One region of the Phormidesmis priestleyi ULC007 genome, then DNA from elsewhere that is predicted to be linked to it. Evidence: predicted binding sites of a transcription regulator. Region 1 holds the regulator's gene; each other region holds the start of a gene.
What was found. Region 1 encodes NtcA, which controls nitrogen genes in cyanobacteria. Its sites were predicted from a motif close to TTTGTANNNNNNNNTACAAA; they were not measured.
Positions count from the first base shown of each region.

Region 2: a site for NtcA is predicted at 4,448-4,467, ahead of C7B65_RS16080 (P-II family nitrogen regulator). Genes of this name have one in related genera too.
Region 3: a site for NtcA is predicted at 1,805-1,824, ahead of nadA (quinolinate synthase NadA). Genes of this name have one in related genera too.

Region 1 is NZ_PVWG01000009.1:91,607-98,993, forward strand. Features, by position in the region: gene C7B65_RS10490 (M23 family metallopeptidase) at 1-1,064, opposite strand, end outside; gene pgeF (peptidoglycan editing factor PgeF) at 1,381-2,157, shown strand; gene C7B65_RS10500 (hypothetical protein) at 2,168-2,605, opposite strand; gene ntcA (global nitrogen regulator NtcA) at 2,690-3,361, opposite strand; gene fabI (enoyl-ACP reductase FabI) at 3,676-4,476, shown strand; gene hisB (imidazoleglycerol-phosphate dehydratase HisB) at 4,575-5,222, shown strand; gene C7B65_RS10520 (hybrid sensor histidine kinase/response regulator) at 5,357-6,682, shown strand; gene aqpZ (aquaporin Z) at 7,151-7,387, shown strand, end outside.
Region 2 is NZ_PVWG01000019.1:32,888-40,274, reverse strand. Features, by position in the region: gene C7B65_RS16110 (metal ABC transporter substrate-binding protein) at 1-947, shown strand, start outside; gene C7B65_RS16105 (metal ABC transporter ATP-binding protein) at 957-1,742, shown strand; gene C7B65_RS16100 (metal ABC transporter permease) at 1,733-2,575, shown strand; gene C7B65_RS16095 (ribosomal maturation YjgA family protein) at 2,621-3,007, shown strand; gene queF (preQ(1) synthase) at 3,009-3,425, opposite strand; gene C7B65_RS16085 (hypothetical protein) at 3,706-4,299, shown strand; gene C7B65_RS16080 (P-II family nitrogen regulator) at 4,547-4,885, shown strand; gene C7B65_RS16075 (potassium channel family protein) at 5,044-5,745, opposite strand; gene C7B65_RS16070 (TrkH family potassium uptake protein) at 5,823-7,157, opposite strand; gene C7B65_RS16065 (methyltransferase domain-containing protein) at 7,274-7,387, shown strand, end outside.
Region 3 is NZ_PVWG01000014.1:33,408-40,794, forward strand. Features, by position in the region: gene C7B65_RS13730 (endonuclease MutS2) at 1-1,671, opposite strand, end outside; gene nadA (quinolinate synthase NadA) at 1,862-2,821, shown strand; gene C7B65_RS13740 (helix-turn-helix domain-containing protein) at 3,004-3,279, shown strand; gene C7B65_RS28785 (hypothetical protein) at 3,291-3,932, shown strand; gene C7B65_RS13745 (ATP-binding protein) at 3,946-5,568, shown strand; gene C7B65_RS13750 (response regulator) at 5,565-6,002, shown strand; gene C7B65_RS13755 (PAS domain-containing protein) at 6,018-7,387, shown strand, end outside.

The sequences.
Region 1 (7,387 bases):
AACTGAGCCAGCGCAGACTCTAGCTGCACCCCTGGATCTTGAGCGACCCAGCCTTCGGTCGTCAGTTGTCTAAACTCAAAGTGCAGGTGAGGCCCCGTAGAGTTGCCAGTGCTGCCGCTCCGTGCGATCACGGTGCCTTGTTTGACGGCTTCGCCCGGTTTGACAAAGATCTCTGAGAGGTGCCCATAAAGCGTTTGCTGCTTGCCGTTGTCGTGTTCGAGGGCGATCGCTAACCCATAGCCGCCAAAAAAGTCTGCTAAAACCACTCGACCTGCCAGCGCTGCTAAAACGGGAGTCCCCATCGGCGCGCCCAAATCTGTGCCAGCGTGAAAGCGAGCATCGCCACTGATTGGGTGAATTCGCCAGCCAAAAATTGACGTGATCTCAACCGGGATCGAGAGCGGGAACATCAGCCGTAGATTTCCATTCCCTGGGCGACCTAAGGGGCGAATTGTGCGGTTATAGTAGTCTTTCACAAAGCTGTAGGCAGGTGCGGCGGCAGTCGTTACACTCGCCTCTGGGCTGCTAGAGAAACTTCTAATAGTTGGAGTCGCGCTCACTTGCACAGACTCGACCTCGCCCCCGATCGCTCCGATGTTCCTCCGAACCGATGCGCTTGCAACTGGGCGTTGACTGCCACATGATCCATCTGCGATCGCCTGTCCTTGATTGAGCGTGATCTCACAGCCCGACGAGCGATTTGTAATCACGATCGTGCTAGGTGCCTCATACGATTCTGAAGGCGGGGTCACAGCAGGAGAAGTTTGGGTAGGCTGCACGTCGATTTGCACTTGATCGGCAGGGGCTGAACGTTCGGGCAGGGCTAGGGCAGCAGCACCGAGGGTCGTAGATGACAATCTCTCGTTTGATAGGGCACTTGCTGGCGACGCAGACTGAGAGCTTGACGGAGCCGAAATGATCACCGGGGGCACATTAGACGGAGCTTGAGCGATCGCTGCCCCACTGCCCAAAATGCCAACTCCGCTCAAGTAACTCAACCGCCTGATTAAAAAACGTTGCCCCCAAAAAGTTTTCTGGCGGGTCACGTTGGGTTGCTGAGTCATGATCAATCTCCTCACGAATTGCTTGCTGCGCTGGTGTAATGTGACACTTGTCGAGAATGCTCGTTGCCAGGTTCCAGTTTACCTGCCCTGCGAGAACGATCGCTTAGATCATAATATTTCAACCATTACCTTTGTCGAAACTTAACACGCAGTCTACTCCAGAGATATTCTTCAAGGTTCTTCTGAGCGCACCCGGACTTTCTCGCAAAGCGGCAAATACTACGTGGAGCGAAGCTAACGCGCTTCTAGAAGGCTAAAAACAACGATCGATTGCTAAAGTGAACGTGACCCTATCACCCCGCAGTCTCGATTAGTCATGCACACTTGGCACTGGCAAACTTGGAATCATCTACCCTATTTAACGTCTAGTCTGCTAGCGCCCTGGAAACACGGCTTTTTTACGCAACAGTTTGCACCGCGATCGCCCTTTGAGATCACGGAGGCGTTGTATCCATTTGCTCAGGCATATCGCGCTAAACAAGTGCATGGCAACGTCGTGTTGGCACCGTCAGAAATGCCAACTCCGTTAACGAATGAGAATCTACCCGATGCCGATGGAGTAATTTCGGAGCAAGCCAGTCAAGCGATGTGGGTTTGCAGCGCTGACTGTACCCCAGTGCTGATTGCGGATGTCAAGACAGGTCAAGTGGCTGCTGTCCATGCGGGATGGCGGGGAACGGCTCAAAAGATTGTGCCCGGCACGATCGCGCGTCTCTGCCAGCAAGGGAGCCAAATTCAAGATTTGCGGGTAGCGATGGGCCCAGCGATCGCAGGGGAAGTCTATCAGGTTTCTACTCATGTGGCAGTCGAGGTCGGAGCGACTGTCATCAACCTCGATTTAGAAAGTTCTTTAGACGCGAACGTAGAACGATTACTAGAAATGCCCAATTCTCCAGTGCTGTCTGACTCGACATCGGGGCGAGTGCGATTAGATGTGCGACGAGTTAATGCTCTGCAACTAGAGCGATTGGGACTTGGCGAAGAACAGATCGCGATCGCGCCTCACTGCACCTATCAAGACTCTCTGAATTTCTTTTCATACCGACGTGAAAAATTAAAGAAAGCTCAGTGGTCAGGCATCGTCAGCACCTAATCACCGCCTTCTAGTTTTTGCCATAATATTTTTCTAGCAGCGATCGCAGCATATCAACCATCGGAATGCCTTCTTCGACCGCTTTAGCTTTGATAGCTTTGTGCAACGGCTTAGAGATATCTAAAGTCAGCCGTTTCATTTTCACTGATTTCTCAGAAGACTGATCTTTAGTATCTTTAGCGGACTTTTTGGAGGTGATTTCGACTGCTTTTTCGTCAGGCACCCCTTCGATCGGTGCGACAGCTTTTGTTTTTGTGATCTTTTTAGCAACGTGAGCTGCTTTTTCGGCAACAGGTTTTACTGCTGCTGCAACAGTTTCTGCGACAGACACCGAGGCCTCAGGAGCAGGGCTTTCTTCAGCACTTTTTCCACCAGCCCACTCATTCAGATTGGTGGGTGCTGACGTTCCATTAGATTTTGAGACAGTTTTAGTTTTCTTATTAACCATGTTCTGTATTTACGATTTAGTGCTTTTACAGAATATCGTATTTACAGAAACAAGGATCAATTAGTTACAGGAATTACCTGATCACTAAGTGAACTGCTGACTCAAGGTGACTGGGTTATGCACCGTGATTTTTTTCTTGTGAATTGAGATCATTTTGTCTTGACGTAAATCGCCTAACAGCCGAGTCACTGTGACGCGAGTTGAGCCGATCGCTTCAGCAATGGCCTGGTGTGAGAGCTTCAGATCGATCGTGATCCCATCTTGACCAGGAACCCCAAAATCGCGGCAGAGAATCAGCAAGAAGCTAACTAGGCGAGAACCCATATCTCGATGGGCCAGAGTTTCGATCATCATCTCAGTTTGCAGAATTCGAGACGACAAACCCCGCAGCATCAGCATTGACAATTCGGGGTTGTCTTTGAGCGCTTTTTCGACTTGCTCGATCGGCACCGACAACAACTCAGCCGGGGTAAACGCAACCGCGTGATAGAAGCGATCGGAACGCTGCCCCGTAATCAGCGATAACACGCCAAAGACACTATTCTCGCGCAGTAGGGCAACGGTGATTTCTTCACCTGCTTCATAAACTCTAGAGAGCTTCACTGCCCCTTTTAATAAGAAATAAACCCGCTCTGCCGGGTCGCCTGGAAAGAAAATCGTCTTGCCGCGCTCAAACGTCTCTACGACTGGCGGGAAGGCTCCTCCACCAATCTGACGAAACATCGTTGCTAAGGGTCGCTCTTTGGTCACTACCATTTCCTTTGTCGTAACTCCTACTCCAATTTTCTCCCTGTCATCGACGGAGCCTTAATCTAAGACTTTTCTGTGAGAGATTGATGACTTTAGAACACTTAAACTCACTCTCGCGGTACTTTTTGTGCCTAATACTACCTTATTTCTTCTAGCAGCCGGAAGTTTTCTGAAAACCGGGTAGGGACTCTGTTATTACTTCAAGTTTTTCAATAACTCAATTAAGATTTGCCCACATCCTAGCGCTAAGTAAAGCGATTTGCACTTCAACCGTTACCCGTCGCACTGTAGTCTTGTAGATGCTATTGAAATGAATGTCTATGTTGAACCTGACTGGAAAAAACGCTCTGGTGACTGGAATTGCCAATAACAAGTCGATCGCGTGGGGCATTGCTCAACAACTCCACAAAGCGGGCGCAAATCTTGGCATCACCTACCTGCCCGATGAACGGGGAAGGATGGAGAAAAAGGTTGCCGAACTCGTAGAGCCATTGCAGCCCAGCTTATTTTTGCCGTTAAATGTTCAGGACGATGACCAGATTCAGGCGACGTTTGACACGGTGCGCGACCAATGGAATCAGCTAGATATTCTCATTCACTGTCTAGCCTTTGCCAGTAAAGACGATCTGTCTGGCGACTTTAGCAAAACGAGTCGCGCTGGGTTCACCACGGCTCTTGACATCAGTGCTTATTCGTTAATCAAGCTGGCTGGCGTTGCAAAACCTTTGATGACCAACGGCGGCAGCATTGTCACGATGACCTATTTTGGCGGTGTGAAAGTGATCCCCAATTACAATGTCATGGGGATTGCAAAAGCGGCATTAGAAATGAATGTGCGATATCTCGCCTCTGAGATGGGGGCACAAAATATTCGAGTTAACGCGATCTCAGCCGGCCCGATTCGGACGTTGGCTTCGTCGGCGGTGGGCGGAATTTTAGATATGATTCACCACGTTGAAGCGGTGGCTCCTCTGGGTCGGACGGTGACTCAAACAGAAGTCGGCAATACGGCAGCGTTTTTGTGTAGTGATTTGTCTAGCGGCATTACGGGACAAACGATCTACGTTGATGCTGGATACGAAATCATGGGGATGACGGGATCAAAAAGCGCGGCAGAGTAGGGACGCGATCGCCCCACCAGCAAATCCAGCAGTGTTGACTAAAATAAAATGCTGCTGGATTTTTTGGATTGCAGAGATAATGGAAAATAATCTTCAAAATGACTCCTATGCAGACCAGCGATCGTCTTCAAGTTGCGCCTTCCTACATTCCTGAAGGGAATCGGACTGCCTCGGTCAGCCGCAAAACAGGTGAAACCGATGTGCATATCAGCCTCAACTTAGATGGCACAGGTCAGTGCGTTGCCAAAACGGGAATTCCTTTTCTCGATCATATGCTGCACCAGATTTCATCACACGGGCTGATTGATTTAGAGGTGCAAGCAATAGGCGATATCGAGATTGATGATCACCACACCAACGAAGATGTCGGAATTACGCTGGGAATGGCGTTTGCCAAAGCACTGGGCGATCGCAAAGGCATCGTGCGGTTTGGTCATTTTGTTGCGCCGCTCGATGAAGCCCTCGTTCAAATTGCGCTTGATTTTTCGGGTCGCCCCCACTTGAGTTATGGGTTAGAGATTCCGACTCAGCGAGTGGGAACGTATGATACGCAACTGGTGCGAGAATTTTTTGTGGCGATCGTCAATCACTCTCAGATGACGCTGCACATTCGTCAGCTAGACGGCATTAACTCCCATCACATTATCGAGGCGACGTTTAAAGCGTTTGCGCGATCGCTCCGCATGGCAGCCGAGATCGATCCGCGTCGTGCCCATACGATTCCTAGCTCTAAAGGCGTACTATAAGCTTGACAATCTATCTCAAAGGTGATGAAAAAGACTAGTCACTCTGTAAACCTCTCAGAAAAGGGTTTAGTGGCTATACTCTGCTTTAAGCCTGACCCTCAGCAGGTGACTTTTTTTACTAGTTTTCCAAGCTCATGACTAGCGAACCTGAAAAACCTGTTGGCGATATCCTACTCGTAGATGACATAGACAATTTGCGATCGCTGTCAGGGTTGTTGACGCAACAGGGGCACAAAGTTCGCAAAGTGACTGATGGAATGTTGGCACTGCAAGCGGCAATTTTGAATCCTCCCGATCTGATTTTGCTTGACATTGTGATGCCATCGTTGAGTGGCTATCAGGCGTGCAGCTTTCTTAAATCTAGCGATCGCACTCGCGATATCCCGATTATTTTTCTCAGCGCCAATGATGAAGCGCTCGATAAAGTGATGGCGTTTCGCTTTGGGGGATCTGACTACATCACCAAGCCTTTTGAACCTGCCGAAGTGTTAGTACGAATCGAGACTCAGTTGAAACTCAGTCAGTTGCAACAGCAGCTTCAAGCGCAAAACGTGCAGCTTCAGCAAGAACTCACCGATCGTCGCGCTGCCGAAACGGTTCTAAAAAGGTTGAACCGAGAGCTAGAAATCAAAGTGCAGACACGCACATCAGAACTCATCGATCGCAACGAACAACTTCTCAATCTGCAAACTCACCTACAAACTGCTCTGGCTCAAGCGCAACACCCAAATGATCTCCAATCAGAGCTAATGAGTCGGATTTCTCGTGAATTCTACGCGCCTTTGTCTGTGATTACCCTCTCAGCAGAATTGTTGGCACGATCGCCCCATAAAGAAGGTGGCTCTCCAGAAAATTTGCTGAACAATCGTCACTTTCAGCGCATTACTGAGAGTGTCAGCCGCCTTCAGCAAATGCTAGAGAATACGCTTTTCTTGGCGCAAGCAGAAGCTCGCTCTTTGCCATTTAATCCTCAACCTCTGAAGCTGACCGAGTTTTGTCAAACACTAGTAGCGGAATGGCATCTTTCGCCCGATAGCCTTCATCGTCTGGTGTTTACAAAGCACAAGGAGCAATCGATCGTCATTTATGCCGATACGGCGTTGCTCAAACAGATGGTGACGCAACTGATCGCCAATGCCTTGCGATATTCGCCCGATGGGGGAACGGTGCAGATAGAGTTGTGCGATCAGCAAAATGGAATTGTGTTTTGCGTTCAAGATCAAGGAATTGGCATTCCTGTGGCGGATCGTGAGAGAGTGTTTGAGCGATTTTATCGTGCCAGCAATGCGAGTTCGATTCCGGGTAACCCTGGTGCGGGGTTGGGGTTAGCGGTTGTGAAATGGATTGCAGAATTACACGGCGGAGCGGTAAAAATTGCCAACGCGGCAGGTCAGGGCACCCTGATCACGGTTTCTTTGCCGATCGCTAACAAAACGACTGCCTTGGCGATCGATGAGTAGACGGGCATCTCACCACAAAACCTCTTTTTTTCAGTCATTTAGCTGACTTAAGTCTGACAGCACCTCACACTACATCCTATTAACTCTATTTTTTCAGCAATTTGGCTCAGGGCAAATCTAGACTCAGGGGCGTAAGCCTTGCCTAAGCTCAGGATGATGGCTGATGTAGAATTAACTTCCTCTACTTAAAATCTAGTACGTAATCACGACACTATCCCTTTTTACATCCAACCGTAGGAAAACTCTAATTTTCTTCTGTTGGCCTGAATTAAAAGAGGGTATCTAGATTCCTGTTCTGCATATAGAAACATCCGCCTAGTTTAAAGACATTTGCTTCTGCAATTTTTGCCCGTTGGCAGATTTTGACGATCGCTTCAAACAATTTATAACGCGATTTATAAAGCGATCGTTTGATGTTTCTTTTAACAAGGCAAATCGCACACTTGAAATCACGGAGTGGATAAAAAAATGTCACTGATGACACGCTGCATTGCAGAGTTTTTCGGCACATTCTGGCTCGTTTTTGGCGGATGTGGTAGCGCTGTTTTAGCGGCTGCTTACACTGCTGATGCCGCAAAGATTGGTGAAACAACACTCTTTCCGCTAGGAATTGGGCTTGGGCACATTTCTGGCGCTCACCTTAACCCTGCTGTCTCATTTGGTCTGTTTGTCGCCAAGCGATTTCGAGGTGGCGCAGACTTGCTG
Region 2 (7,387 bases), on a different contig from region 1:
TTTCCTTAAGACGCTTGCAGGCTGGTCTGTTTACTCTTTTGTTGGGGGCGTGGTTAAGTGGGTGCGCCCAGACTACTCCGTCTCAGACTCAGCAAAATCAAGCCCCTGCTGCCTCTGCTCAAAACGATAAAAAGGTCATTCTCACCACATTTACGGTGCTGGCAGATATGGCGCAAAACGTGGCAGGTGACAAGGCGATCGTCGAATCCATCACTAAACCGGGGGCTGAAATTCACGGCTATGAAATCACGCCTAGTGACCTAGAACGAGGGCAAAGGGCTGATCTAATTTTAGAAAACGGCTTGAACCTGGAACGCTGGGCAACCCGGTTCTACAACAGTCTGCCCAACGTTTCTCATGTCACCTTGAGTGAAGGATTCCAACCCGTCAACATTGGCGAAGATGCTTATCAAGGCAAGCCCAATCCCCACGCTTGGATGTCGCCTAAAAATGCTTTGATCTACGTCGAAAATATTCGCAAAGCACTGGTAAACCTCGATCCGGCTAACGCGACAACCTATGACGCAAATGCCAAAACTTACAGTCAGCAGATTCGGTCGATCGACGAAAAACTGAACCAAGCTATCTCAACTATTCCTTCCGATAAACGCTACATCGTCAGTTGTGAAGGTGCATTCTCCTACATTGCTCGCGACTATGGCTTAAAGGAGGTTTATATTTGGGCAGTCAATGCCGAACAGCTAGCCACGCCGAAAAAGGTGGAAAAGGTAATCAATACGGTGAGGGCAAACCAGATTCCGGCTGTGTTTTGCGAAAGCACGGTCAGCAATGAGGCACAGCTTCAAGTGGCAAAAGAAACAGGTGCAAAATTTGCAGGCGTGTTCTATGTCGATTCTCTCTCTCCGACCGACGGTCCTGCAGCAACCTATCTCAAACTTTTGGAATACAACATCAACACCTTGATCAAGGGCTTGCAAAGTAAGTAGAGGAAACCTATGGAGCAGATTAGCATTGATATCGAAAATGTGACGGTCGCCTATCACGGTAAAGTGGCGTTGCATAGTGCCTCACTGCAACTCAAAGCCGGAACTATTTGCGGACTGGTGGGGATGAATGGCGCAGGAAAATCTACGCTGTTTAAAGCAGTGATGGGCTTTGTTAAACCTGCCAGCGGCAGAGTGCTGATTAATGGGCTACCGATTCGTCAGGTACAAAAACAAAATCTGGTGGCTTATGTGCCCCAATCGGAAGAAGTGGACTGGAATTTTCCGGTCAGCGTCCACGATGTCGTGATGATGGGACGCTACGGCTACATGAATTTGCTGCGAATTCCTCGATCGCCCGACAAGCGTGCCGTGCGAGACAGTTTAGAACGAGTCGAAATGTGGCAGATGCACGATCGCCAAATTGGTGAGCTATCCGGCGGCCAAAAGAAACGCACCTTTTTTGCCCGAGCATTGGCGCAACAAAGCACCGTTTTGCTGCTAGATGAGCCGTTTGCAGGAGTTGACATCAAAACCGAGAAGATGATGATTAACCTGCTGATGGAACTGCGACAGGCGGGTTATACAGTTTTAATTTCTACCCATGATCTTGCTTCTGTCACCACCTTCTGCGATCAGGTTGTGTTGATTAACCGCACGATTCTGGCTTATGGCAAGACTTCAGAGGTGTTTACAGAAGAAAATCTTTCCCGCACCTTTGGCGGTTCAGTTGGCGATTTCGGATTTGCCAAAAGTCGGTCAACTCAGCGTAGTCAGGAGGAGCAAGAATGGACTTGATTCAGTGGTTTGCCGCACCCTTGCAGCACGAGTTTATGGTCAAGGCAATTCTCGTCAGTGCTTTGGTGGGGTTAGTCTGCTCTGCCCTATCTTGCTACATGACCTTGAAGGGATGGGCGCTGATGGGCGATGCCGTCTCCCACGCGGTGCTGCCAGGAGTGGTGATTGCTTATGTGCTGAATATTCCCTTTGCGATCGGGGCGTTTGTGTTTGGTGTGGGTTCTGTAATCGCGATCGGGTTTATCAAATCCAAAACTCGCGTTAAAGAAGATACGGTGATTGGATTGGTGTTTACTGGCTTTTTTGCGTTGGGTATTGTGCTGATTTCCAAAATCACCAGCACAGTCGATTTGAGCCACATTTTGTTTGGCAATGTCTTAGGAATTTCGGATTCTGACATTATCCAAACGATCGTCATTAGTGTGATCACCCTAGTGACGCTGGCGATTTTACGCAAAGATTTAGTTTTATTTTGCTTTGACTCGACTCATGCCCAATCGATCGGGATCAATATTGTTTTTCTCTACTATGTTCTGCTGTCTTTGCTGTCGCTGACTGCGGTTGCTGGGCTGCAAACCGTTGGCATTATTTTAGTCGTTGCTATGTTGGTCACGCCGGGGGCAACCGCGTATTTGTTAAGCGATCGCTTTGACCACATGGTGCTGATTGCGATGGCTTCCGGCGTATTTTCTAGCGTCATGGGCACCTACATCAGCTACCACATTGATGGCTCAACAGGCGGATGTATTGTAGTGCTGCAAACGCTGCTGTTTGTGGTTGCGATGATTTTTGCACCTAAACATGGCTTATTGGTTAGAGCTAAAAATTCATAGGCAGTCAGTGAATAAGTCACAACTCAACGATCGCGTAGTAGATTCATGTCTTATCGAGTTGCTCTTCTCGTCTGCGCGATCGCCCTCCTGCCAATAGGTTATGCAGTACGATTTTCGCAGGGTGGGGCGGAATGGCTACACGACATCGGCGGCAGTCTCACCTACCAGATCTTTTGGATTTTGCTGGTGATGGGTTGCTATCCCAAAGCGTCTGTGATGCGGGTGGCGATCGCCGTTTTCCTCACATCCTGCGCGATCGAGTTTCTTCAGCTTTGGAAGCCACCATTTCTGCAAGCCATTCGCGCCACCCTACCCGGAAGATTGGTTTTGGGCAACACCTTTGGCTGGTCAGACTTCCCCCCTTATTTTGTGGGCAGCTTTTTAGGCTGGGCTGGGGTGAAAACGTTACGCCGATTGACACGCCGAACTTAAATTACGCTTCACCCTTTTTGTGGTTCACTTCAACGACTGTATGCACGTTCCCACGAGGTGTATAGTCGGCTCTGACATTGATTTCTAACGGATCGCAAGCGGCAACCAAATCATCCAAAATCTGGTTAGCAGACTCTTCGTGAGAGATGTAGCGATCGCGGTAGCTGTTGATATAGAGCTTAATGGCTTTTAGCTCAACTACCCGCTGATCGGGCACATAGGTGACATAGATCGTCCCAAAGTCAGGGTAGCCAGAAAACGGACATTTGCAGGTAAATTCTGGCAGCGTAATGGCGATCGTATAGCGCCGTCCGGGTCGCGGATTGGGGAAGGTAATCAGTCCACCTTCTTCGATGATGCGTTCGCCATATTTAACGCCTGGAGCCGACGAAGTTTCTTGCGTTTGAGGATGAGTCATAGAGGTGGATTGGCGATCGTGGATTCAGTCAGTATTGACCATTCTAAAACTGATTGATTGTAGCAATTCTGTTTGCGATCTTGTCGCGATCGAAGCACGAACACACAAGCGGTTTTTGAATTTCTGAGTCATCTTCCACCTGATCGAGAGAAATCTGTCGCGATCGGGTGATTTTTGCCAAATTTCTTGACTATTTTTGCTTCAATTGCCTAAATTACAGCTATTCTGTGGCATAGTTTTCCAGATTCTGCTGACTGTTTGACTGTGGTGATGCAAATTTATGACTTCTAACGTGAACCCTCAACCCTCTGCGCGGACTGCTAAAGCATCCGGGCAACCTGTCTCATCTGCAAGTGCTTATTCTCCGTCTGTGCCCATTTCTCTCTACCGCGAGGTGACCGCCGAGCTTCAGGCTTCAAGATCAACTGTAGAAGCACTCAAAGCGCAAAACCAGCAGTTAGCCAAGCAAAATAATTATCTGCGGCAAGAGGTTGAGAAGGCCGCCTTGACGACTCTACATCTTCGTCAAGTCGTGAGCAATTTGCCGCCCGTGAATATGGATTTGCCTCAAATCCCTCGTGTAGAGGTGATGCCCGACCTAGAGGCTAGATTTAGCGCTCCTCCAGCAGTAGCGCGTCCGCCTGCACCTCCTCTACCCAAGCAATACCTAGTAGAGTCAAACGAGTCGCCCTTGTTGTCAGATCATCTAGTCTTTGAGCAAGAAAGCCAGCCTCGTCGCAAAATTCAGGCTGACAAACGTCCGACTGAGTTAAACGGTTGGTTGTTAGGGCTAATTATTGTGACGATCGTCATCACAGCTTTTGGTACGGGCTTTTTAATTGTGCGCCCCCTCTTGCCGTCTGGGAATAAATAGGCAAGTCTGAAAGCACGTTACAAGCTGCCACAAATGTTGATAAAACGATAGCTAGACTCAATAGACGTGCAATAGTTCGTCAAAAAATCGAGTCGCGATCGTGGGAGACTCTAGGGTATATCTGCACAAGGCATGACTTCAACCTCAAAGGGTAGTCGTCGTTACAAACCGCTTCTGGCTAACGGTGATAGAAGAGTCATGCTGATAGATTGATAGATACAGACAAATTGAGAAGGAGTGTAAGCGCTTGAAGAAGGTTGAGGCTATCATCCGCCCGTTCAAACTTGATGAAGTCAAGATTGCATTAGTCAATGCTGGCATTGTGGGCATGACGGTTTCTGAAGTCCGGGGTTTTGGACGACAGAAGGGGCAAACTGAGCGCTATCGCGGCTCAGAATACACAGTTGAGTTTTTGCAGAAGCTCAAGGTCGAAATCGTAGTCGAAGATGAACAGGTTGATATGGTGGTTGAAAAAATCATTGTTGCTGCCCGCACTGGGGAAATTGGGGATGGCAAAATCTTTATTACTCCCGTTGACCAAGTAATTCGGATTCGGACTGGGGAAAAGAATTTGGAAGCCGTCTAACTTTCCAAAATTCCTTAGAAGTCACTCTTTGAAATTCACCTTTCCAGACTTGATTAGGCAACTCCAACATTGGGGTTGTCTCTTTTTTAGTGACAGCCATTTCAAAAACAATTGCGGCGAAGGAACTCATCGAACTGACGTTAATTTAATTCACAGTTCTAAATGGGTAGTCGATCGATGTCCTTATTCGCCCCAATCACCACGATCGCTGAACCCTTGCGAAGAATGGTGATCGGGTCAGGATTGATCACAAACTTGCCATCTTGACTAAACGCCAGCATATTTAGCCCATAGCGAGCGCGCAGTTTTATTTCGGCGATCGTGCGATTATCAAATTCTTCGGGCACGATCACCTCGACAATGCTGTTTTCGGGGTCGAGTTCAAAGCGTTCTAGAATGCCGGGTTTGGTCAGCGATCGCGCCAGGTTATAGCCCGCGTCGTGTTCGGGAAACACCACATGATCAGCCCCCACTTTTTTGAGCAGCTTTTCATGAATCTCTGAAGAGGCTTTGGCAATCACATGACGAACGCCGCCCTCTTTGACATTGAGTGTCGTAATAATGCTTTCTTGAACATAGTTTCCGATCGCCACAATCACAGTGTCTTGCTCAAGAATTCCGGCTTCTTTAAGGGCAGCGGGTTGGGTTGAGTCAAGCTGTCGCGAATGGGCAACGATGCGATCGCTTAAAGCCTGATCGACTCGCTCCATGTCAGAATCAACCCCTAAAACGTCATATCCCTGACCGTGCAGCGTCGAACAAACCGCGCGACCAAAGCGCCCCAAGCCAATCACCGCAAATTGCTTGTTTTTATGATCAGCCCGAAGCCCATGAAAGAATTTAAGTGCAGATAGATTCACAGTTCTATTAGTAAGGGATTTGAAATAAAGAGTGACCCTGTTATCCTTTAAAGTATCTAACGAGTTGAGCATGCAGCTTAACCCACCAGCAAATTTTCTTCGGGATAATTGACAAAACTGGGCTTTGGGTCGCCTAGAAGCGCACCGACTAGCAGCAAAATTCCCACACGACCGACATACATGGTTCCAATTAAGACAATCTGTCCGAGGGACGAGATGTTGGGCGTTCCGACTGCGGATAGACCAACCGTTGCAAAGGCAGACACCACTTCAAACAAGATATTAATAAAATCAAGCTCTGGATCGGTGAGAGTAATCAAGATTGTTCCGCCGATCACCGTCATAGCAGAACCTACCAAAACGCCTACCGCCTTTAAAATCAGAGGTACCGGAATCTGGCGGTGATAGCACAGCACTTCATCTTTGCCTTGCAAGACGGCTTTGGTGCTGCTAATCAAGACCCGGAACGTCGTTGTTTTGATGCCGCCACCCGTTCCCCCCGGATTTGCGCCAATAAACATTAGCGCGATCGTAATAAATAACCCTGCGTTGGTCATTTTGCTGATGTCGATCGTATTAAACCCTGCCGTTCGTGGCACCACCGACTGAAACCAGGCTGCCATGATTTGATCGCCCCAGCCCAAAGCACCCAGCGTTTGCACATTACGAGATTCGGTTGCGAGAAATGCGAGTGTGCCGATCGCTAATAAGACTAGTGTGGTGCTCAACGCAATCTTAAAGTTGAGTGTGAAAAAAGATCTTTTATCAGAGTTTGAGACGCGATCGCGCCCCCAAAAAAACATCTCCATGATCACTTGATAGCCAATTCCGCCAAAGATGATCAGCAGCGTAATTACGCCATTCATCAAGGGAGATTTAGCATACTGAATTAAATTATCGGAGAACAAGCTAAATCCAGCGTTATTAAAGGCATTAACGCTGTGAAAAATTGAGAGCCACAGCCCTTGGTTAAACCCAAATTGAGGCACAAAGATCAGCATTAACAAAAAGACCCCTGTGAGTTCAAAAATCAGGGTAGTGGCGATAATCGATCGGATCAACATCGCTAACCCCGATAACCCTGGGATGTCTAAAGACTGTTGAATGGCAACTTTATCTCTGAGTCCCAACCGCCTGCCGAGCAGCAGCAGCAGCACTGTCGTTGCTGTCATATAGCCGAGTCCGCCAACTTGCACCAGCAGCACGATTAAGAACTGCCCCCAAAATGAGTAGAATTTGCCGACATCGACGACCGACAGCCCGGTCACACAAACTGCTGAGGTCGAGGTAAACAAAGCAACCACTGGGTTGCTCCAAGCGCCACTGGCGAGAGAGAACGGCATCATCAATAGCAGCGTTCCCGTGGTAATGACGGCGAGAAATCCGAGGCAAATGGTGCGGGAGACAGTCATGAAGGAGTTTGGGATGTGGAGGCAAATTTAGTGTACCTTGCGAACCTCCTTCAGAGACTCATCAAATCGTCGTCGATAAGGTAGGCTGTTTTCTAGCCTTTTAATGAGTTTCTGGCATGACTTCGACCCTCTATCAACAAATTCAGCAGTTTTATGATGCCTCTTCTAGTCTGTGGGAGCAGGTTTGGGGAGAACACATGCACCACGGTTATTATGGGACAGACGGTCGA
Region 3 (7,387 bases), on a different contig from region 1:
CCGTTGAGATTCTAATCCTGCAATTACCTGGTTGACATCTTCAGAGGCACCGCCTACCTGTTCTTGAGCGCTTTGAATGATGTCTTCTTTGAGTCCGAGGCGACGCGCGATCGTCAGCGCATTCGATCGTCCAGGAATGCCCCACAGCAAGCGATAAGTGGGAGACAAAGAGACATCATCAAACTCAACCGAGGCATTCTCAAAGCGATCGTCTTCATATTTAAGCGCTTTAAGTTCGCCAAAGTGGGTTGTGGCGATCGTCAGTGCTGCGTGATCGGCGAGATATTTGAGCAGCGCGATCGCAAGCGCACTACCTTCGGTCGGATCGGTTCCGGCTCCGACTTCATCTAATAAAACGAGAGAATTTGAGACGAGTTTTAAATCAGAATTCTCTGACTGCGTTGAGTCTTCATCAACTGTCAGCGCATTCAAGATGCGACTAATCCGCCGGATATGACCCGAAAACGTTGAAAGGCTTTGCTCTAACGATTGCTCATCGCCAATATCGGCAAGAACTTGATCAAACCAGGGCAACTCTACAGGCTCACGAGCCGGGATAAACAATCCGACTTTTGCCATCAAAATCGCTAATCCGAAAGTCTTGAGCGTGACGGTTTTTCCTCCAGTATTGGGCCCTGTAATCGCCACAACTTTAATCTGAGGCTGAATGAACAAATCGATCGGAATCACCGATCGACCCTGTTCATGCCGCTGTTGCCAAACGAGCAGCGGATGGCGAAGTTGACGCAGCGTCACGACTTCAGGAGACACATTTTCTCTAGCCACATAGTTGATAAACCGCGGCGGATTGGCTTCTAACCAAAGGCTATAGCGGGCCCGAGCCGTCGCCAGATCCAGCGTGGTGCAGATCACGAGCAGTCTTTCTAAGTCGTCTTGAACCGCAGCAACCTGTTCTGTCAAGACTCGTCGAACGGCTTCTTCTTCAACCTGTTCTTGACGCTGGAGCTGTCGAAGTTGATTGTTGAACTGAATCGTTGAGTTTGGCTCGACATAAAGCGTTGCCCCGCTCATCGACGTATCGTGAACAATGCCCGGAACGGCATCTTTTTGAGGCGCTTTCACCGGAACAACATATCGCCCGTCGCGTTGTGTGATCAGTTGCTCTTGAATGGCGTTTGCCTGACGCTGCATAAGTCGTTGCAGCAAATCGTAAATGCGATCGCGCAGTTGTTTCTGCTTTGCCCGAATCTCAGCCAGTTTAGGACTCGCCCGCTCACTCACCTTACCGTCGTCGTTAATACAGCGATAAATTTCCTGCTCAATTTCAGGATAGGTTCGTAGCTCAGACACGAGAACACTCAAGACGGGAATCTCGTCTTGGTTGTCGATCGTCCGTCGCAGCGTTCTAGCACCTGATAATGTCTTGGCGATCGCCAGCAGTTCGGCTCCTGACAAAATGCCTTGCAGGGCGGCACGTTCGATCGCTTCACCAATATCGTCAATGCCGTCAAAGCGCAACCCACTGGGCAACCGACTCTCTAAGCTATAGACTTCTTGAGTTTGCGCTAACAGCGTCAGCGTGTCTGCTTGACGAGCCGGAATTTTGAGCCGACGGGCGGCGATCGCACCTAATTTCGTCGCTGCAAATGTCGCTAAGTGCTGACAAAGGCGCGACCACTCCAATAGTTCTAAAGTCTCCGATTGGATCAAAGCTTGAAAGTTTCGGTAAAGGCTACTAATCCCATTCTAGAAGGATGCGGGAGGAAGAATGGGGAGTGAATCTGACAAGGGATAGATCTCATTTTTTAAGTGGTAGCTTCTGCTAAAACTTGTCTTGATATTTTTGGTAAATTAAACTATAAATACTAGAATAGAGGTTCATCGTTTTCGGGTTGCCATTGTGTTTACTACTCTTTCTTCTCCCAAAGTCGGCTTGCCTCGTGATTTGTTTGGTGCGATCGCTGACCTCAAGCGCGAACTCAATGCGGTGGTTTTGGCGCACTACTACCAAGATCCTGATATTCAAGACGTTGCCGATTATTTAGGCGACTCTTTGGGGCTTTCGCAACAAGCTGCTAAAACTGAGGCCGACGTAATTGTTTTCGCAGGCGTGCATTTTATGGCAGAAACCGCGAAGATTCTCAATCCTAACAAACTGGTGTTGCTGCCAGACTTAGACGCGGGTTGTTCTCTTGCCGATAGTTGTCCGCCCGATGCCTTTGCCCAATTTAAGGCAAAACATCCCGATCATTTGGTAATTTCTTACATAAATTGCACAGCAGACATTAAGGCAATGAGTGACATTATTTGCACCAGCGCGAATGCAGTGTCGATCGTCCGTCAAATTCCTGCCGATCAGCCAATTATTTTTGCGCCCGATCGCAACCTCGGTAAGTATGTCAGCGAACAAACTGGGCGAGAAATGGTGCTCTGGCAAGGAAGCTGCATGGTGCACGAAACGTTTTCTGAGAAGAAAATGGTGCAACTCAAGATTCAGCATCCTGAAGCTGAGGTGATCGCTCACCCAGAATGTGAACCTGCGGTGTTGCGCCACGCCGACTACATCGGTTCGACAACGGCTTTGTTGAACTATTGCCAGAAAAGCTCAAGCGAGTCTTTTATTGTGGCAACCGAAGCGGGGATTCTTCATCAAATGCAGAAAGCTGCCCCTAACAAGCAATTCATCGCCGCTCCGCCAGTGAACAACTGTGCTTGCAACGAGTGTCCTCATATGCGACTCAACACATTAGAAAAGTTGTATCTGGCAATGAAGACTCGATCGCCAGAAATCACCTTGCCTGAACAGACTCGCCTCGCTGCCCTACGTCCAATTCAAAGAATGCTAGAAATGAGCATCTAATACTGATCATGTCGATTCAACCCAACCGCTCCGATCTCAGTTTCAACCATTGCGTTAAAACCCAACTTATTAAATCTTTTAGAAGACAAAGAAGTGAATTCATAGGCTAAGGTACAATTTTCTGTAGCGTTTGCCATAGTGCTTTACACAAAAAACACTAGAATTTCGTGCTGAAGGTAAATATGCTGAAGCAACCTGAAATTAGTCGGTTAATTCGTGAACTTCGGCAATTAACTGGATTGACCCAAGAACAATTTGCCGCTGCTTTAGGTGTGACTTACAGCACCGTTAATCGATGGGAAAATACCCATATGCAACCCTCTCCCCTGGCACTAAAACAGATTAAAGCCATGCTGAAAGAGATAAGCACCACTCTTGAAGCAGAGCGATCGCAGCAGTGTCAACAGTTACTCGATCGCCATTTTCCAGAAGCACTGCCAAATCAACGAGAAATTTAAGAATCTAAATAATGTCTGACGAAACGCTGGATTTGACAATCGATTTAACTAACTGCGATCGCGAACCGATCCACATTCCAGGACTGGTTCAACCTCATGGGGTGCTGCTAGTTTTGCACGGTTCCAATCTAGAAATCCTTCAGGTAAGCCGCAACACGTTTGAACTGCTCAATCGCTCTGCCGAGGAATTGCTAGGTCAGCCGTTGGCAGATTTATTGGGTGACGAGCAGGTTAAGCTAATTCAGCAATGTTTGACAGAGGATTTTGAGAGCGTTAATCCGCTCAATTTATCGATCGAGCGGCAGCATCAATCCATCGCGTTTGATGGCATTGTGCATCGCCTAGATTCGTTCATTGTGCTGGAATTAGAGCCGAATACCATCGAGAGTCATGCCAACTTTTTCGACTTTTATCATCAAGTGAAAGGCACGATTACCCGCATTCAAAAAGCACCGACGCTGCTGGAAATGTGTCAAGAGGTTGTCAAAGAAGTCCGGCGAATTACTGGCTTCGATCGCGTCATGGTCTATCAGTTTGATGCGGAGGAATCAGGCAGCGTGATCGCAGAAGATACCAACCAGAAAACGCCTTCTGGGCTTACGCTATCCGTCTTCCGACATTCCCCAGCAAGCTCGACACCTGTATACCCTTAACTGGCTGCGGCTAATTCCCGATGTCAGCTACCAGCCTGTCGCGTTAACTCCGACAAACAATCCTGTCACTCAGCAACCGCTTGATCTGAGTTTGTCCGTGTTGCGAAGTGTGTCTCCCCTTCACCTGGAATATCTGCAAAATATGGGCGTGACTGCTTCCATGTCCATTTCGCTGATGCAGGATCAAAAGCTGTGGGGATTGATTGCCTGCCATCATTTGTCTCCCAAATATGTTTCCTACAATATCCGCACAGTTTGCGAGTTTATTGGGCAGGTGATGTCGGCAGAACTGGCAAATAAAGTCACCAACGAAGACACAGCCTACAAAGTGCAGTTAAAGACATTACAAGCCCAGTTCATTGAAGCGTTATCTCAGACTGAGTATTTCCTGGATGGCATGGTGCAACTGGAACCTGAACTTTTGCAACTGGTGAATGCAACCGGAGCCGTGATCTGTAGCGCCAGCCAATGCATCTGCGTGGGTGAAACCCCTGCTGAAGCGGACGTTCGTGCCTTACTCAACTGGATGAAACCTCACTTTCATCAAAGCTTATTTGAAACGCGATCGCTCTCCCAAAATTATCCCGCTGCCGAGTCGTTCAAGGCGATCGCCAGTGGGGTGCTAGCGCTGGAAATTTCCAAAGTTCACCACAACTACATTCTCTGGTTTCGCCCGGAGGTGGTTCAAACCGTAAATTGGGGCGGCAACCCCAACAAACCCGTCGAAGTTTTAGCAGACAACAGTTTGCGAATGTCTCCGCGGCGATCGTTTGATTTGTGGCAGGAAACAGTGCGGGCTTCTGCGCTGCCCTGGAAACCTTGCGAAATTGAAGCCGTGATTGAACTGCGAAGTTTGCTGGTGGGCGTGGTGTTGCGGCAGGCAGACGAATTGGCGCTAATGAATTTTGAATTGCAGCGGAGCAATGAAGAACTCGATTCGTTTGCTTACATCGCCTCCCACGATTTGAAAGAACCACTGCGGGGCATTCACAACTATGCCAACTTCTTGATGGAAGATTATGCAACGGCATTAGATGGCGATGGCGTTGCAAAACTGCAAACGATGGTGCGGCTGACGCAACGTATGGAAGACCTGATCAATTCGCTGCTGCATTTCTCTCGATTGGGACGCGCCGAATTGATGCGCCAAACGGTGAACCTCGATGAGTTAGTCCATCAAACGATCGCCACCCTGACAATCGCCCGACCGCAAAATGAAGTCGAGTTTCGCATTCCTCGTTTCCTGCCGGAGGTTAAATGCGATCGCGCTCAGGTGAATGAACTGTTCACCAACTTGATTAGCAACGCGATTAAATACAACAACAAAGCAGAAAAATGGATAGAAATTGGCTATCTGGCAGGACAGGAAGGAGAAATTGCAGGGGCAGGAAACGTTTCTCCGATCACATTTTATGTGGGTGATAACGGCATTGGCATTCCGCCAGAGCACCTCGACAAAATCTTCCAGATCTTTCGCCGTCTGCATGGACGGGACGACTTTGGCGGCGGCACAGGGGCAGGGCTGACGATCGCCCGCAAAATCGCGGAACGGCACGGCGGCAGAATTTGGGTAAAATCAATTCCGGCTGAAGGCAGCACGTTTTACTTCACCCTGGCAGCGGAGGCAGACGCATGATTGCCAGACCCACCCCGTTGTTAATTGTGGAAGACAGCAATGAAGATTTTGAGGCACTGCAACGATTTTTGCGCCGATCGTCCACTCCAATTTCCATTCAGCGCTGTATCAGCGGCGAACAGGCACTTGCGTTCCTCAATCGAACAGGCGATTATATCGATCAAATTACCCCCCGTCCTGGTCTAATTGTGCTGGATTTGAATCTGCCGGGAACCGATGGACGAGAAGTGTTACGCCAAATTAAACAAAATAAAAACCTGAAAAGCATTCCGGTTGTCGTGTTCACCACGTCTAGCAACCCAAAAGACATTGAAGACTGCTATCAATTTGGAGTCAATAGCTACATCGTTAAGCCAATTAATTTTGCTCAACTAAAGCGAGATGTGCAACTGCTGGTTGATTACTGGTTTGAAGTGACCACGCTCCCCAATTGATTTGAAGATTAAACCATGAATGTGATCTCGCGCACGATTCTAATTGTCGATGACTCGCCGGAAGATCGAGAACTCTACCAGCGCTATTTGCTGCACGACCCGGACTATTCCTACACCATTCTAGAAGCATCGCTAGGGCAGCAAGGGCTGGAGCTTTGGCGGCAGCACCGACCGGATGCGGTATTGCTCGATTATCGCTTGCCCGATCTCGATGGGCTGGAGTTTCTGGCGCAATTGCCCTCCCCCACGCCCCAACCTTGTCTGCCAGTGGTTGTAGTGACGGGGCAGGGGAATGAGGCGATCGCGGTGCGAGCAATGAAAGCGGGCGCTCAAGATTATCTGGTGAAGGAGCAAATTACCCCCGAAGGCTTGTATCTGGCGGTGAATGGAGCGATCGCCACGGTGCGGCTACACACCCAACTGCAACAGCGGATCGAACGAGAACAGGTCGTCTGGCAGATTACCCAGAAAATTCATCAATCCCTCAATCTGGATGAGATCCTCCAAACCACGGCCGCCACGGTGCGGCAATTTCTGCATACCGATCGCGTGCTGATTTTTCAGTTGCAACCCGATGGCAACGGCACTGTGGTTGCCGAATCGGTGGTGGCAGAGTGGCGATCGCTGCTGGACTTGTCCATATATGATCCCTGCCTTGCCGAAAACTACCTTCGCTTTAGCCGCCCCGAATCGGTGACTCACGATGTCGCCTTTGCCGAGGATTACGTCAAACGCTATCGCCAAGGAAATGTAACGGCGATCCCAGATATTCACAGCAGCAATATTGACCCGTGCCACATTAGATTGTTGGCTCAGTTTCAAGTGCAGGCAAACTTGGTAGTGCCGATTTTGCACGACGACCATTTTTGGGGCTTGCTGATTGCACATCACTGTGCGGCACCGCGATCGTGGCAAGCCTTAGAAGTCGATCTGCTCAAAGAACTGGCAATTCAGGTCAGCATTGCCTTGCGACAGGCAGAACTATATCAGCAGGCACAAGATGAGTTGGCGGAACGCAACCAGGTCGAAGCGGAACTGCGAAAGAGCGAAGAACGCTTGCGGTTGGCGATGCAAGCCTCGTGTATGGGCACCTGGGACTGGGATATTCAGACTGGAACAATTACCTGGTCTGATAACCTGGAAGCCCTGTTTGGGTTAGAACCCGGCGGGTTTGACGGCTCCTTTGAGATGTTTAACTCCCTCCTGCACCCAGACGATCGTGAGCGAGTGCTGTCCGCGATCGATCGGGCAATCACGACCGGAGAAGACTATAACCTCGAATTTCGGGCACTGCATCCGCAGGGGGGGGTGCGCTGGGCCTTGACTCAGGCCAGAGTCTTTTATGATCTAAACGGTCAGCCCGTGCGGATGGCGGGGATTGATCT